DNA from 3 places in the Paenarthrobacter sp. YJN-D genome. Region 1 is predicted to be linked to each of the others. Evidence: riboswitches for the same ligand, from Rfam matches in the RefSeq annotation. Region 1 holds a riboswitch; each other region holds the start of a gene.
The links. Region 1 has a riboswitch for cyclic di-AMP ahead of HMI60_RS08855 (M23 family metallopeptidase). Riboswitches for the same ligand answer to the same signal wherever they lie in the genome.
Positions count from the first base shown of each region.

Region 1 (4,204 bases):
GGGCGGCAGGACGGGTGCCGGGTTCGGACTTGATGATGGAGGACGCATCAAGGAAAGGTGCCTTGTTGGTGGCGGCGGCAAACTTGGAACCGAACTCACCGAAGGAGAGGTGCTGGGCCTTCTTGTCCACCAGGCCGAACGCGGCGACGTCCCAGAACGCGGTGGAACCACCGACGCCGAGGACAACCTCGTAGCCGTCGGGGGCGCGGAAGAACTGGCTCAGGCCCTCCCGGACGGAACCCACCAGGTTCTTGACGGGAGCCTGCCGGTGGGAGGTGCCCAGGATGGTGGTGGCAGCGGCAGACAGGGCCTCGAGCTGTTCCGGGCGGACCTTGGACGGTCCAGCGCCGAAGCGTCCGTCTTTCGGCAGGAGGTCGGCGGGTATGGTGATGCTGTTGTCGCTCACGTGTGGCTCCAAAGGGTATCGGCTCAAGATGGGTCGTGGCAGGTGGCGTCAGCTGCCCCTTCGACACCCCAATTCTGCCTGACATGGCCCGCGCGCAGGAACCTGCCCCTGTCATAGTCCGCCACGTGGAACGCGGACGAACAAGATGCGACCGCAATGGGTCCGGAATTATCCGGAGTAATTCCAAATAAGCTAGGCTGGGGGTTGGCGTTCAAAGGGTGGCGGTGGCACCGCCCACCCCGGTATGGGACGCGGTACGGTGGAGATTACGCAAGAACTGCGTTCGAGGAGAGCTGAGCTGGATGACGGATCTGATCGATACCACTGAGATGTATCTTCGGACCATTTTGGAGCTTGAAGAAGAAAACATTGTGGCTCTCAGGGCCCGCATAGCCGAACGCCTGCGGCACTCCGGCCCCACGGTCTCCCAGACCATCGGGCGGATGGAGCGCGATGGCCTGGTGATTGTGTCCAACGACCGCCACCTGGAGCTGACCGAAGTCGGACGCAAGCGTGCCACCGAAGTCATGCGGAAGCACCGCCTGGCGGAGCGGCTCCTGGCCGATGTCATCGGACTCGACTGGGCGTACGTGCATGATGAAGCCTGCCGCTGGGAGCACGTGATGAGTGAGCGCGTGGAGCGCCGGCTCTATGAACTGCTTGAGCATCCCACCGAGTCACCTTACGGAAATCCGATTCCGGGACTGGAAGCACTGGGAGGCATGGCCGGAACACAGTTCCCCCGGATCGACGTGAACCTCCTGCAGGCCATGGACGGCTACGCCTCCGACTCCCGGGTGGTTGTCACGCGGCTGGCCGAGCCCATCCAGGTGGAGCCGGAACTGCTCACCCAGTTGGATGAGGGCGGAATCCGGCCCGGGGCGCCGGTCTCGCTCGAGCGCGTGGGCGAGTACATCTCCGTCCGGGTGCCCGGCATCGAAGGAGCCTTGGAGCTCCCGCCTGAAGTTGCGGCGCACGTCTTCGTGTCCCTCAACTGACAGCCTTCCGGTCCGACAACCCTCCCGGCAGTGTCAAACCTCACTTTGAGAGGCTTTGGCGCGCGTGTGACCTGCGGTTTTTCGAAATTGATGATAATGGCCCGCCGCCGCAGGCGTCTTTCTGTTGATAACGAATTTATTACCAAGGGCCTTAATCCCCTATAGTTATCTACTAGCGCTGATACCAAAGCGTTACCTGATCCGGAGCCGAGCTCTGCCAGCGGATCGGGTGAACCATCACCACTGGCAGAGGCGGGGGAACCACAAGCGGCTGTCTAAAGAAGCAGCCTTGGGGTGAAGTCCGCAGCAGAAGTGCCCATTGATGCAAGTCCCTCCTTGGATACCTGTGTGCCGTGAGCGCTTCGTGCGGACCGGGTCTTTGAACTCTCTGACCCGAATCCGACAGCTAACTTCGCAGGCTTTTCAGAGAGGAACAGAGTTTGACATCGCAGAACGTCAGGGGCCGCCGCCGTGCGTCCGGCCCCGCTACTGAGCTGCGGCCAGCCCGCGTCGTAACGGAGATCCGGCCCCGCGACACCGAACGCCAGGTGCGCCGCCGTAAGAGCCCGTTGCGCCAGGTTGCCGACTTCGCCGCAGCAAGTGGCGTCGGGCAGAAGGCCGGAGTTGCGCTTGCCGCCACCGGACTTGCCCTGACTGTCGGCCTGCCGGCCACCAGCCCCGTCATGGCCACCTCGGAATCGGGACAGTCCGAATCTGCCCTGGCCGTTGGCGGCACTGTCGGAAGCCAGCCCGAAGTTTCCGCGGCAGCATCAGCCAAAATCGACTTCAGCCGCGCAGCTGTAGCCACCGCTGCGGACCCTGACGGAAAGCTGAAGCAACTGCTCAGCGCCCAGTCGGCCGGCAGCATCCAGCGTGCTTCTTCCGTGGGCACCCTGGGCAGCCCCCTCGACACGCTCACCACCGCTTCCCCCTTCGGTTACCGCGTCAGCCCCCTCACGGGCGGCACCGGCGACTTCCACCGCGGCCAGGACTTCGTGGCCCAATGCGGAACTGCCGTGCATGCAGCTGCAGCAGGCAAAGTGACTTTTGCCGGGTGGCACGAGTACGGCGGAGGAAACCGCGTGGTTGTGGATCACGGCAACGGCCTGGAGACCACGTACAACCACCTGTCGTCCTTCAACGTCCAGGTGGGCCAGACGGTCAACCGCGGGGACACCGTAGCCCTGAGCGGCACCACAGGCGCCTCCACCGGCTGCCACCTCCACTTCGAAGTACAGGTCAACGGCGAGGTCGTTGACCCCATGGGCTGGCTCTAAGCCAGTTGATGGTGCTCTCTCGCATTGATGACAGGCCTCGTGACCTGAATGTGACATTCGCTTTCAATTGTTATAACCTTCAGAGCGCATCGGCTTTTTAGGGGGCCGGTGCACTTGAGTGGATTGCCTAGCTCTGCCACCACTCGAGGTCCGTTCGCAAAATCGTCTGGCAGGGGCGGGGGAACCACTTCTGGTCTTCGAATGAAGGCCTTGGGGTTAAGTCGCAAAGTTTCCCAGTGAAGCAGCGCGGCCGGATGACTCCCATCCGAATCCGACAGCTCACCTCGCAGGCATTGGGAGAGGCTACCTACGTGTCATCACGCACTACCCCTGCGCGCCATCGCGCTGAATCGGTTCGTTCGAACCCGTTGAACACTCTTTCGAAGGCTGTTTCCTCGAACGCCGGTACCGTTGGCCGCCAGGCCGCCGTGCTGGCAGCAGCCTCAGGCCTCGTCCTTACTGTCGGGTTGCCGGCTCACGCCGCTGACACCGACGTCTCCACCTCGGAAGTCTCCAGCACCCAGCAGCTGGCTGCCACCGCGGTGGTCACCGCAGAGCCAACAGCCACCGTCTCCTTCGAGAGCCCCGTCGTGGCCACCAAGGAAGCCCCCAAGGTTGTCCAGCGTGCGGCCCAGGTCACAGAGCGCACGGCGGATGAAGCCACTGCAGTCACTGCCCAGTCCTCCGAAGCCAAGGAGTCCGCCTCCAGCGCGGCAGCATCCGGGCTCGCAGCGATTGCCTACACAGGAATCGGCTCGCCTTACGTATGGGGCGGCACTACTCCGAGCGGCTGGGACTGCTCCGGCTTCACCCAGTGGGTCTACGCCCAGGCCGGCATCAGCATCCCCCGCGTCAACGCCTGGACGGCCATGAAGCCCACCAGCGCCCCCCAGCCCGGTGACCTGGTCATGCAGAACGGCGGTGCGCACGTAGGCATCTACGTCGGCAACGGCATGATGATCAGTGCTTTGAACCCGGGCCAGGGAACCCTGCTGCACTCCGTGGCCTCCACCGGCACGTCTTCGTTCTTCACCCTCCGCTAGAAACAACCCGATTCGGGGCCGGCTGACGTACCCCTGCCAGCTGACCCACTACCCACAGGTACCCCAACTGCCTGCGGATACGAAAGAGAAAACAATGACCAGTGCACACAAAGTTGCACGGCACCGCGCTGAGGCCCCCAAGACCAGCTCGCTTGCCGTCATCGCAAAGGCCGTCACCGTCAACGCCGGTGGCGTCGGCCGCCAGGCAGCAGTCATCGCCGCAGCTTCAGGCTTGGTGCTGACCAGCGGTATCGCTGCCAATGCTGCTGAGACGAATGTCGACCGCGAATCGACGTCGACGTCCGCCCTCGATGTCCAGTCTGTTGCCCAGGCCACCATCGCTGCGGACTCCACGGTTGCCATCTCTTACGAGCGTCCCGTGGTCACCACCGTGGAAGCTCCGGCTCCCGTGGTTGAAGAGGCTCCGGCAAAGGTTGAGGCCAAGGCATCGACCAAGTCCACCGCCACCGCAGCTCCGGC
Region 1 is NZ_CP053549.1:1,867,264-1,871,467, forward strand. Features, by position in the region: gene serC (phosphoserine transaminase) at 1-406, opposite strand, end outside; gene HMI60_RS08850 (metal-dependent transcriptional regulator) at 709-1,404, shown strand; cyclic di-AMP (ydaO/yuaA leader) riboswitch at 1,600-1,840, shown strand; gene HMI60_RS08855 (M23 family metallopeptidase) at 1,845-2,681, shown strand; cyclic di-AMP (ydaO/yuaA leader) riboswitch at 2,806-2,988, shown strand; gene HMI60_RS08860 (C40 family peptidase) at 2,993-3,724, shown strand; gene HMI60_RS08865 (NlpC/P60 family protein) at 3,819-4,204, shown strand, end outside.

Region 2 (4,204 bases), 240 kb from region 1:
GGGATTGGACGTCAGCAGGACCACAACGACGAAGACCGCAGCCCACCCCAGGGCGCGAAGTACTCTGCCGGGAATACCGCTTCCCGTTTCCGCCACCGCACCGAGCTCCCTCCTAAGCTCACGGACGGGGACCCGTCCCCGGGCGAGGTCGCGCATCAACCGCGCCATACCGCGCAGATCGGCAAAGGCTGTCCGTACGACGTCGACGCTTGAGTTGGGATCGTCAGTCCAGTCCACGGGGACCTCGTGGACGCGCAAACCGCAGAGCTCGGCGTCGATCATGAGTTCAGTGTCAAAGAACCAGCGGTCGTCTTTGATGTAGGGGAGGAGCTTGCGTGCGGCGTCGGCCCGGATGGCTTTGAAAGCGCACTGGGCATCGGAGACGTGGGCGCCCATGAGGGTCCGCAGCAGGGCGTTGTAGCTGCGGGAAATGATCTGCCGCTGCGGGCTCAGGTTCGTGTGCGAGGCCGGTGACAGCCGGGTGCCGACAGCGACATCCGAGTGCCCGGAGAGCAGCGGGGCCAGCAAGGGTGCCAAAGCGGAAAGGTCCGCCGGCAGCTCGGCTTCCATGTAGGCCAGAATGGGCGACGGCGAGTTTTGCCAGACCTGGCGGAGTGCGTTCCCACGGCCTCTGTCCTGGAATCGGACGACGAGAAGTTCGGGCAGTTCCCGGGCCAGGCGCTCGGCTATCCGAAGCGTACCGTCCGTACTGGCGTTGTCGGCAACAGTGATCCGGAACGCGTGCGGCAGTGACTCCATGAGGTGGCTGTGCAACCGGCGGAGGTTCGCCTCTAGCCGCGCTTCCTCGTCGCAGACGGGCACGGTGAGGTCCAGGACAGGAACCCGGGCGGGGACGCCCACGCCCGGGTCCTGCGGGTGGTGGACTACGGTCCCTGGATCCGTGATGGTCATGGATCCAGAATGAAGGATCAGATTATGAACGCTTTAGGCGGAAGCTGTGACACTACTGTGAGCCCCGGCAAGCACCTGTGAAAACGAAAGAAGCCGCCCCGGTTTCCGCCATCCGCTCCAGTAAGAACTGAGGCAAACGGCGGAAGCCGGGGCGGCAATCAAACAGCTTGGCTTAGTACCAGTTGTTGGCCAGGTGGAAGGCCAGGGCAGCTGACGGGGATCCGTAGCGTTCCTTGATGTAGTTCAGGCCCCACTTGATCTGGGTCTGGTAGTTGGTCTGCCAGTCAGCGCCGGCAGAAGCCATCTTGCCGGCCGGAAGGGACTGGACAATGCCGTAGGCGCCGCTGGAGGCGTTGGTGGCAGTGGTCTTCCAGTTGGATTCCTTCTCCCACAGCGTGTTCAGTGCCGTCATTTCGGCGGCGCTCCAGCCGTAGCTGCCCAGAATGCTGGCGGCGTAGGCCTTGGCAGCAGCGGGGTCATCCACAGCCTTGGGAGCAGCTGCGGCGGCTGCGGCTTCTGCGGCGGCGGCAGCAGCGGCGTCGGCTGCCTGCTTTGCGGCAGCGTCAGCGGCGGCCTTTTCGGCGGCAGCCTTTTCTGCGGCGGCCTGGTCGGCTGCTGCTTGTGCGGCGGCGGCCTGATCTGCAGCGGCTTTATCGGCGGCGGCTTTGTCAGCTGCGGCCTTGTCGGCGGCGGCTTTGTCAGCTGCGGCCTTGTCGGCGGCAGCCTTCTCAGCTGCGGCCTTCTTGGCTGCTGCGGCTTCCTCAGCGGCCTTGTTGTTGCTGGCCTCGGCGGCGGTCCGGGCTTCGGCCACGCGGCTTGCCTCAGGGAGAGTAAGAGCTGCGTTGGCGGCGGTTCCGAGCGATGCAACGCCCAGTGCAGCGGCGATAACGCCGGCTACTACGGACATGCGTGCACCGGACTTGCCGTCACGGGCTGCCTTCTTGAGGACTGACTGCGACTTGGTCGACGGGTTGTCGTTATGGTCGCGGTGACGCGCGGAAGGGCGCGTCTGATCGTTAAATTCAGACATGTGTGATTACCTCTCAGCGCCTGCGGAGTTAGCTGTCGGGTTCGGATGAGGTCATCCGGCCGCGCATCACGCTGCGGCTTCACCCCAAGGGCCGGCAATAAATGCCTGGGCCCGGAGACTCTGGGTCCCCCGTCTCTGCCTCGGAGAAAGTACGGACTCCGGGAAGTGGCAGAGCTCGGCGCATCCCGGATGCGGGCCAGTTGGGGCGACCCACCCTTTCGACGGTACAGGAGGTTTCCGCAGAAGTCACATTTAGGTAACAGAGATCACGACGACGGTGAGTCGCCTTGCCGGGATCGTTACAGTTGTCCGCCGCTCACGGTTGGAAGCCTCACGGCGAACTCCGTACGACCCGGACGGGAGGTCACTTCGACGCTTCCACCATGCGCTTCCACTATGGATTCCACGATCGACAGGCCCAGCCCCGACGTCCCCTCCGACCCCGACCGCGCTGCGTCGGCCCGGGCAAAGCGGGAGAAGATCCGGCCTTGGAAATCGTCCGGAATGCCGGGCCCGTTGTCCGTCACGGTCACCACTGCACTGCCGTCGGCCGAGAGCATCACGCCGGTGACAACCGTAGTTCCGGGATCTGTGTGCTTCCTGGCGTTCGAGAGCAGATTGGCCAGCACCTGGTGGAGCTGCGTGGCATCGCCGCGGACGGTGATGGGTTCATCAGGCAACGAGAGCTGCCAGATGTGGTCCGGGGCCATGACTTTCTCGTCGCTCACTGTCTCAACCACAAGCTGGGTCAGGTCCACATCGGTGACCTTGACCGGTTGGCCTTCATCCAGCCGTGCAAGCAACAGGAGGTCCTCGACCAGCGTGGTCATGCGCTCGGACTGGCTTTGGACCCTGGCCAGCGACTTCCTGCCGTCGTCCGTGAAGTTTTCGGTCATCCGCAGCAACTCGGTGTAGCCGCGGATGGCGGTCAGCGGGGTACGCAGTTCATGGGAGGCGTCGGCGACGAACTGCCGCACCTTGGTTTCGCTTTCCTGCCGGGCCTCCAGCGCGCTGGATACGTTGTTCAGCATCTGATTCAGGGCGTAGCCGACGCTCCCTACTTCAGTGCCGGGATGGGAGGCCGACGCCGGGACCCGCACCGCAAGTGCCACCTCGCCGGCGTCGAGAGGGAGGCGTGAAACCTTGGTGGCGACTTCGGAGAGCTGCTCAAGCGGCCGCATGGTTCGCCGGATAATCACCGTGCCAACCAGGCCGATCACCACCAGACCGCCCAGCGATACCAGCACCATGGTCCAGACCAGGGACGCCTCGGCGGTCTGCTTGTCCGCCAGCGGCAGACCCGTCACGATCACGTCGTCGTAGTTTGTTGTCACGGCCACCAGGCGGTAGTCGCCGTTGGACAGGGAACGGTCCACAGGGCGGCTGTCCCGGGGGAGTGTCAGAAGTACCTGCTCGTCAGCGTCCGAAAGGGAGACCCTCTTGCCCTGGGCGTCGATCAGGCCTGAACTCCGAACAGTTGATCCGTCGATCCGGGCGTTCAGCGTCCCGGCGGCCTGGCCGCGGGCCTCCAGCGGATCCGGCCTCCCGGACGGTGCGTTCGGAAAGCTCGACGGCGGCCTGCCGAACTCGTTCGCGCGGCTGGAGGCCTGTTGAAGCTGCTGGTCCAGTTGCTTGTTGAACACCGCGTCCATGGAGGCGTAGCTGACGATTCCGACGGCGCTGCAGATTGCTACCAGCAAGGCCATGGCTACCAGCACCAGGCGGGTGCGCAAATGCCAGGTGGAGGGATTGAGCCAGCTGCGCCGGGAGCTCCTGGCAACTCCTGAAAGGGTGCCCAATGCCTAGTCCGCGGGTTTGATGACGTAGCCGGCACCACGGATGGTGTGGATCATGGGTGGGTGGTTCGCCTCGATCTTCTTGCGGAGATACGAAATGTAGAGCTCCACGATGTTGGCCTGGCCGCCAAAGTCGTAGTCCCAGACGCGGTCCAGGATCTGGGCCTTGCTGACGACGCGCTTGGGATTTTCCATGAGGTAGCGCAGGAGTTCGAACTGCGTGGCGGTGAGGGTGATGTCCTCGCCGGCCCTTGTTACCTCCCGGGTGTCCACGTTCAAGGTCAGGTCTCCCACCACCAGTTCGGCGGTGTCCATGGCAGCGACGCCGGAACGCTGGACCAGCCGGTGGAGGCGGAGGAGGACTTCTTCCATGCTGAAAGGTTTGGTGACGTAGTCGTCGCCCCCGGCCGCCAAGCCAACGATGCGGTCCTGGACGGCGTCCTTGGCGGTGAGGAACAGGGCGGGA
Region 2 is NZ_CP053549.1:1,628,910-1,633,113, forward strand. Features, by position in the region: gene HMI60_RS07765 (glycosyltransferase) at 1-912, opposite strand, end outside; gene HMI60_RS07770 (hypothetical protein) at 1,085-1,942, opposite strand; cyclic di-AMP (ydaO/yuaA leader) riboswitch at 1,946-2,133, opposite strand; gene HMI60_RS07775 (cell wall metabolism sensor histidine kinase WalK) at 2,242-3,741, opposite strand; gene HMI60_RS07780 (response regulator transcription factor) at 3,745-4,204, opposite strand, start outside.
Region 2: another riboswitch for cyclic di-AMP. It lies ahead of HMI60_RS07770 (hypothetical protein); the one in region 1 lies ahead of HMI60_RS08855 (M23 family metallopeptidase).

Region 3 (4,204 bases), 2.2 Mb from region 1:
AACGTGATGCAGCAGTCGATTGCCCTGACACTGGATGGCATCCTCCGCGAGAGTCCTTCGTCCAACTGGATCGTCATGGGGGACTACTTCCGGTGCGGACCGCGCTGGTACGTCACCGAACTGCCCGTGATGATGAAGTACCCGACCCTGGATCGGCTGTCCGGCATCGATGTCCCGGTCCTGGTTCTCCGGGGAAGCCGCGACAATGTTGCCGGACCGGATTGGTCCTTGAGGCTTTCGCGGGCGGTGGCCCAAGGGCGCCTGGTGGAAATTCCCGGCGTCGGCCACGTTGCCCAGCACATGCGCCCCAAAGCCGTGGCGGACGCCATCCGCAGCTTCGTCAACGCCACCACCCGGCACCGCTGAGCAAGCAGGACGCCGAGGCGCAGGGAGCCGCATTGGCACGGGCACCTCTGCGGACGGCCTTGTTGGCGCGGCCCGTCCCGGATAGGCTTGCGGAGCAAGCTAATTAGTAAGCTTACTTACGAAAGGGCTCACCATGACCAGCTATGACCCGGAAGACGATCCCCGGACCTTCGGCGTGAGCGGCGCCAGTGGACCCATCGACACTACCGCCGACGCGGACAGCATCCACGAAGATCCCGACATGCGCCAGGACGAGGACGACGACCCCGCTTCCTCGGCCAATCCCGACCCCCTGGATGGAAACGTCACAGGCCTCGAGCCAGGCGGCGGCGTGCCCCCGGGAGAAACCCCGCCCGCCGAAGGCAGCATGAGCAGCGACCAGGGGCACGAGGAGTAGTTCCCCGCCGGGCCACTACGGCAGGCTCAGGATCTCCCCAAGGTCGTACTCCGCAGGCTCTTCCAGCTGCGAGTACGTGCAACTTTCAGGAGTCCGGTCCGGCCGCCACCGACGGAACTGCGTCGTGTGGCGGAACCGGTCACCCTCCATGTAGTCGTAGGCCACCTCGATCACCAGTTCGGGGCGCAGCGGCACAAAGGAGAAGTCCTTTCCGGCGCTCCACCTGCTCTGCGCCCCGGGCATCCGTGACCCCCCGGGCGAATCGTCCTGCTTGGCCCACTCGCCCCACGGATGGTCGCCGAGCTCCACTTGATAGGGCTCAAGCTCCGCCACCAACGCCTCCCGCTTTGCCATGGGGAATGACGCCACGACGCCGACGTGATGAAGCCGGCCTGAGTCGTCGTAGAGCCCCAGGAGCATCGACCCCACAACTTTCGCGGTCTTGTGCCAACGGAATCCGGCCACCACGCAATCGGCTGTCCGCTCATGCTTCGTCTTGAACATCACCCGCTTGTTCGGCTGGTAGGTGCCGTCGAGCGGTTTCGACAGCACGCCGTCGAGGCCTGCTCCCTCAAGCTGCACGAACCATTCCTTGGCGCGCCCCAGGTCCGTCACCGCAGGCGTTACGTATACAGGAGGCCGGGCGTCGGCGAGGGCCTTCTCCAAGGCAGCGCGCCGCTCGGCGAAGGGCCGGCCGGTCAGATCCTCGTCGCCGAGGGCAAGCAGGTCGAACGCCACCAGGGACGCCGGCGTCTTCTCCGCAAGCATCCGAACCCGGCTGTCCGCGGGATGGATTCGCTGCTGCAGCACCTCGAACTCAAGCCTGTTGCCTTGGATCAGGATGATCTCGCCGTCCACAACGCACTTGTCCGGAAGGTTCTTCTTCAGCGCTTCCACCAGCTCCGGGAAGTAACGGGTCATGGGCTTCTCGTTGCGGCTGCCCAGGACGATGTCGTCCCCGTCCTTGAAGACGATGGTCCGGAATCCGTCCCATTTGGGCTCGTAATGCCCAACGTCGGGGATGTTCGTGACGGACTTGGCGAGCATGGGCGAAACGGGCGGCATCACTGGTAGGTCCATAGCTCATGTCTACCGGCCAGTACGTGCCCAAGGCTAGTGTTGGCGGATGGACATCTTGGCCGTGTTGGCAGCAGTGCTCGGAGTTCCCGCGCTCATAGGCGCGCTTTGGTACTGGATTGCGCGGGAGAACAAGCGCGGCGTCCGGCGGGCCGCAGCAGGCGGCTTGCTGGGGATCGCAGACGAAGTCTTCCGCCCTGCCACACATCAGGCCCACCAGGTCCGGAAAATCGAACACGAACTCCCCGCCCCCGCGCCGGCCCCGAAGCCTAAGCGGTAGCACCCTCCCGCGGGGGCAGAACTACCGCCCGTTACATTAATGTGACTTTACTTTCCGCCTCCTGTACGGTCGTAGGGCGACCCGATCTCCGCTGGGCCGCTTCTGGATTGACGCCGGGCTCTGCCGCAATCCAGGATCCGCCAGACCCGCGGCAGAGACGGGGGACCCACAGTTTCCCGGGCTTGTTTTCTCCGCAAGCCCTTGGGGTGAAGCCGCCACGCGCGGCCGGACGGCCTCGTCCGAACCCGACAGCTAACCTCGCAGGCGTTGAGAGGCACAACCATGTCCCCAACCATGGATAACCCACGCCGCGCGCAACTCGAGCGCGAGCGCACCAAGCCAACCGGACGCCGTCGGGCCCAACCCAGCGGATCCCCGGAACCAGCCACGACGGCGATCCCCACCCAAGCAGAACCCGCCACGACGGCGATCCCCACCGTAACGGCACCCACTCCGGCATCACCCGCTACGGCTGCGCCCATCACGCGGGCTGCGGCCCGGGCCGCTGAGCGTGAGCGTGCGGCAAGGGCTGTGATCGCCCCTGCCGAGCCGAAGGCAGCCCCTGCGCTTCCGGAGCCGGCAACCGCAGCGATTCCGGTAGTCGAAGCCGCGCGGGCCGCAGCTCCGGCATCCACCACACCAGGGCCTCCCACGTCAGCCATTCCCGTGGTTGCCGCCCGCAAGGCAGCCACCCGCGGGGAAGCCGGAGCCGAAGCGGCTGCCCCGGCCCCGGCGGCATCCCGCAAGACACCTCCGCCGGTGACGGCATCAACCCTCGGCACCACCTCCTCATTTGGCCGCGAACCCCAAGCTGTTCTGCGGAAAGCCGCGTCGGTGAAGCACATGAGCCAGCGCATGGCAGTGGTTGCCGGAGCGCTGGGCCTGGTACTGACTGCGGGAACCGTCGGGCAGGCACTGGAGCTTCCGTTCTTCGGTCAGGAAAGTCCGGCCCAGGAAGCCAACGGCGGCCAGAGTGGCGAGGACCGCCAACCGGGCTCGGCAGCCCCTGCGCCCCGGGCTTCCTACACCACAGCGTCCTCCCCGTCGTCGTCGGGTCAATCGTCATCCGAAGCAGGCCAACCGGCGACGGTACCGGAAGCGCCTGTGGCGGTTTCGCCGTCGTCGGTTCCTTCACCGCACGTCTCCCTGGCAGCCCCTGTCTGGGTCCCCTCGGCGTCCGCCCCGGCAGTCGCAGCGCCGTCCCCCGTAGCCGGCACTCCGGCTCCGACCCAACCTGCGCCGGCGCCCGGCGACGTGCCCTCGGACACGATCACGACGCCGCCGGCAACACCGACGCCCACCACGACGCCGACGCCGACCACCACTCCCACGCCGACCCCGACGCCAACACCGACGGGAACGCAAACGGCAAAGCCCCGGCCCACCGGCAAGCCCACCGCAGGCACGTCGCCTCAGCCGCAGGCGTCCACCTTGGAGTCGCTCCTTGACGCCGCACAGAAGGCACTGCAGTGAGCACGCGGTTGCCCCGCACCAACGTGCACGCCGGCTGGCACGGGCGGTACTGCAGCAGCAGCCGCACGGCAACGTTCCGGCGCCGTTTGGGCCGCTGGAGTTGCCAGCGGCTGAGGCGCTCCTGACGCGTTCCCCCGTGAACGGCCAGGCAAGCGCATTGGCATCAGATAAGGCAGGTACCCGCGCGGGTACCTGCCTTATCTGTTTCTTGCGCTGAGTTTTGCCGGTGCTTAGATCCGCGGGTCCGGGCTCAGATCCGCGGTCCGGCTCAGATCCGCGGCCTGCCGGCCCAGCGCCGCGCCTTCAAGGCAGCATGCAGTTCAAGCCGGATGGCACCGTTCAAGGGATCAGCACCGATGAGCTGGCGGATGCGTCCGAGCCTGTTGTAGATGCTGCTCCTGTGGAGGTGAAGTTTCGCCGCGACATCCTGCACGGCACTGTCGTTGTCGTAGAGAAGCTCCAGGACCGGCAGGAGCTCGCCGTTTTTGTCCTGGTCCTCAAGCGTCCGGAAATGCACCGAGCCGGTATCGTCCCAGCCGCCCGGTGCCAGCAGGCGGTCAAAGAGCTGGTACACGCCCACGGAACGGCTGTCCACCAGTTCCCCGAGCTGC
Region 3 is NZ_CP053549.1:4,035,001-4,039,204, forward strand. Features, by position in the region: gene HMI60_RS18690 (alpha/beta fold hydrolase) at 1-366, shown strand, start outside; gene HMI60_RS18695 (DUF6480 family protein) at 500-763, shown strand; gene HMI60_RS18700 (ATP-dependent DNA ligase) at 779-1,843, opposite strand; gene HMI60_RS18705 (hypothetical protein) at 1,890-2,120, shown strand; cyclic di-AMP (ydaO/yuaA leader) riboswitch at 2,249-2,399, shown strand; gene HMI60_RS18710 (hypothetical protein) at 2,415-3,593, shown strand; gene HMI60_RS18715 (CdaR family transcriptional regulator) at 3,862-4,204, opposite strand, start outside.
Region 3: another riboswitch for cyclic di-AMP. It lies ahead of HMI60_RS18710 (hypothetical protein); the one in region 1 lies ahead of HMI60_RS08855 (M23 family metallopeptidase).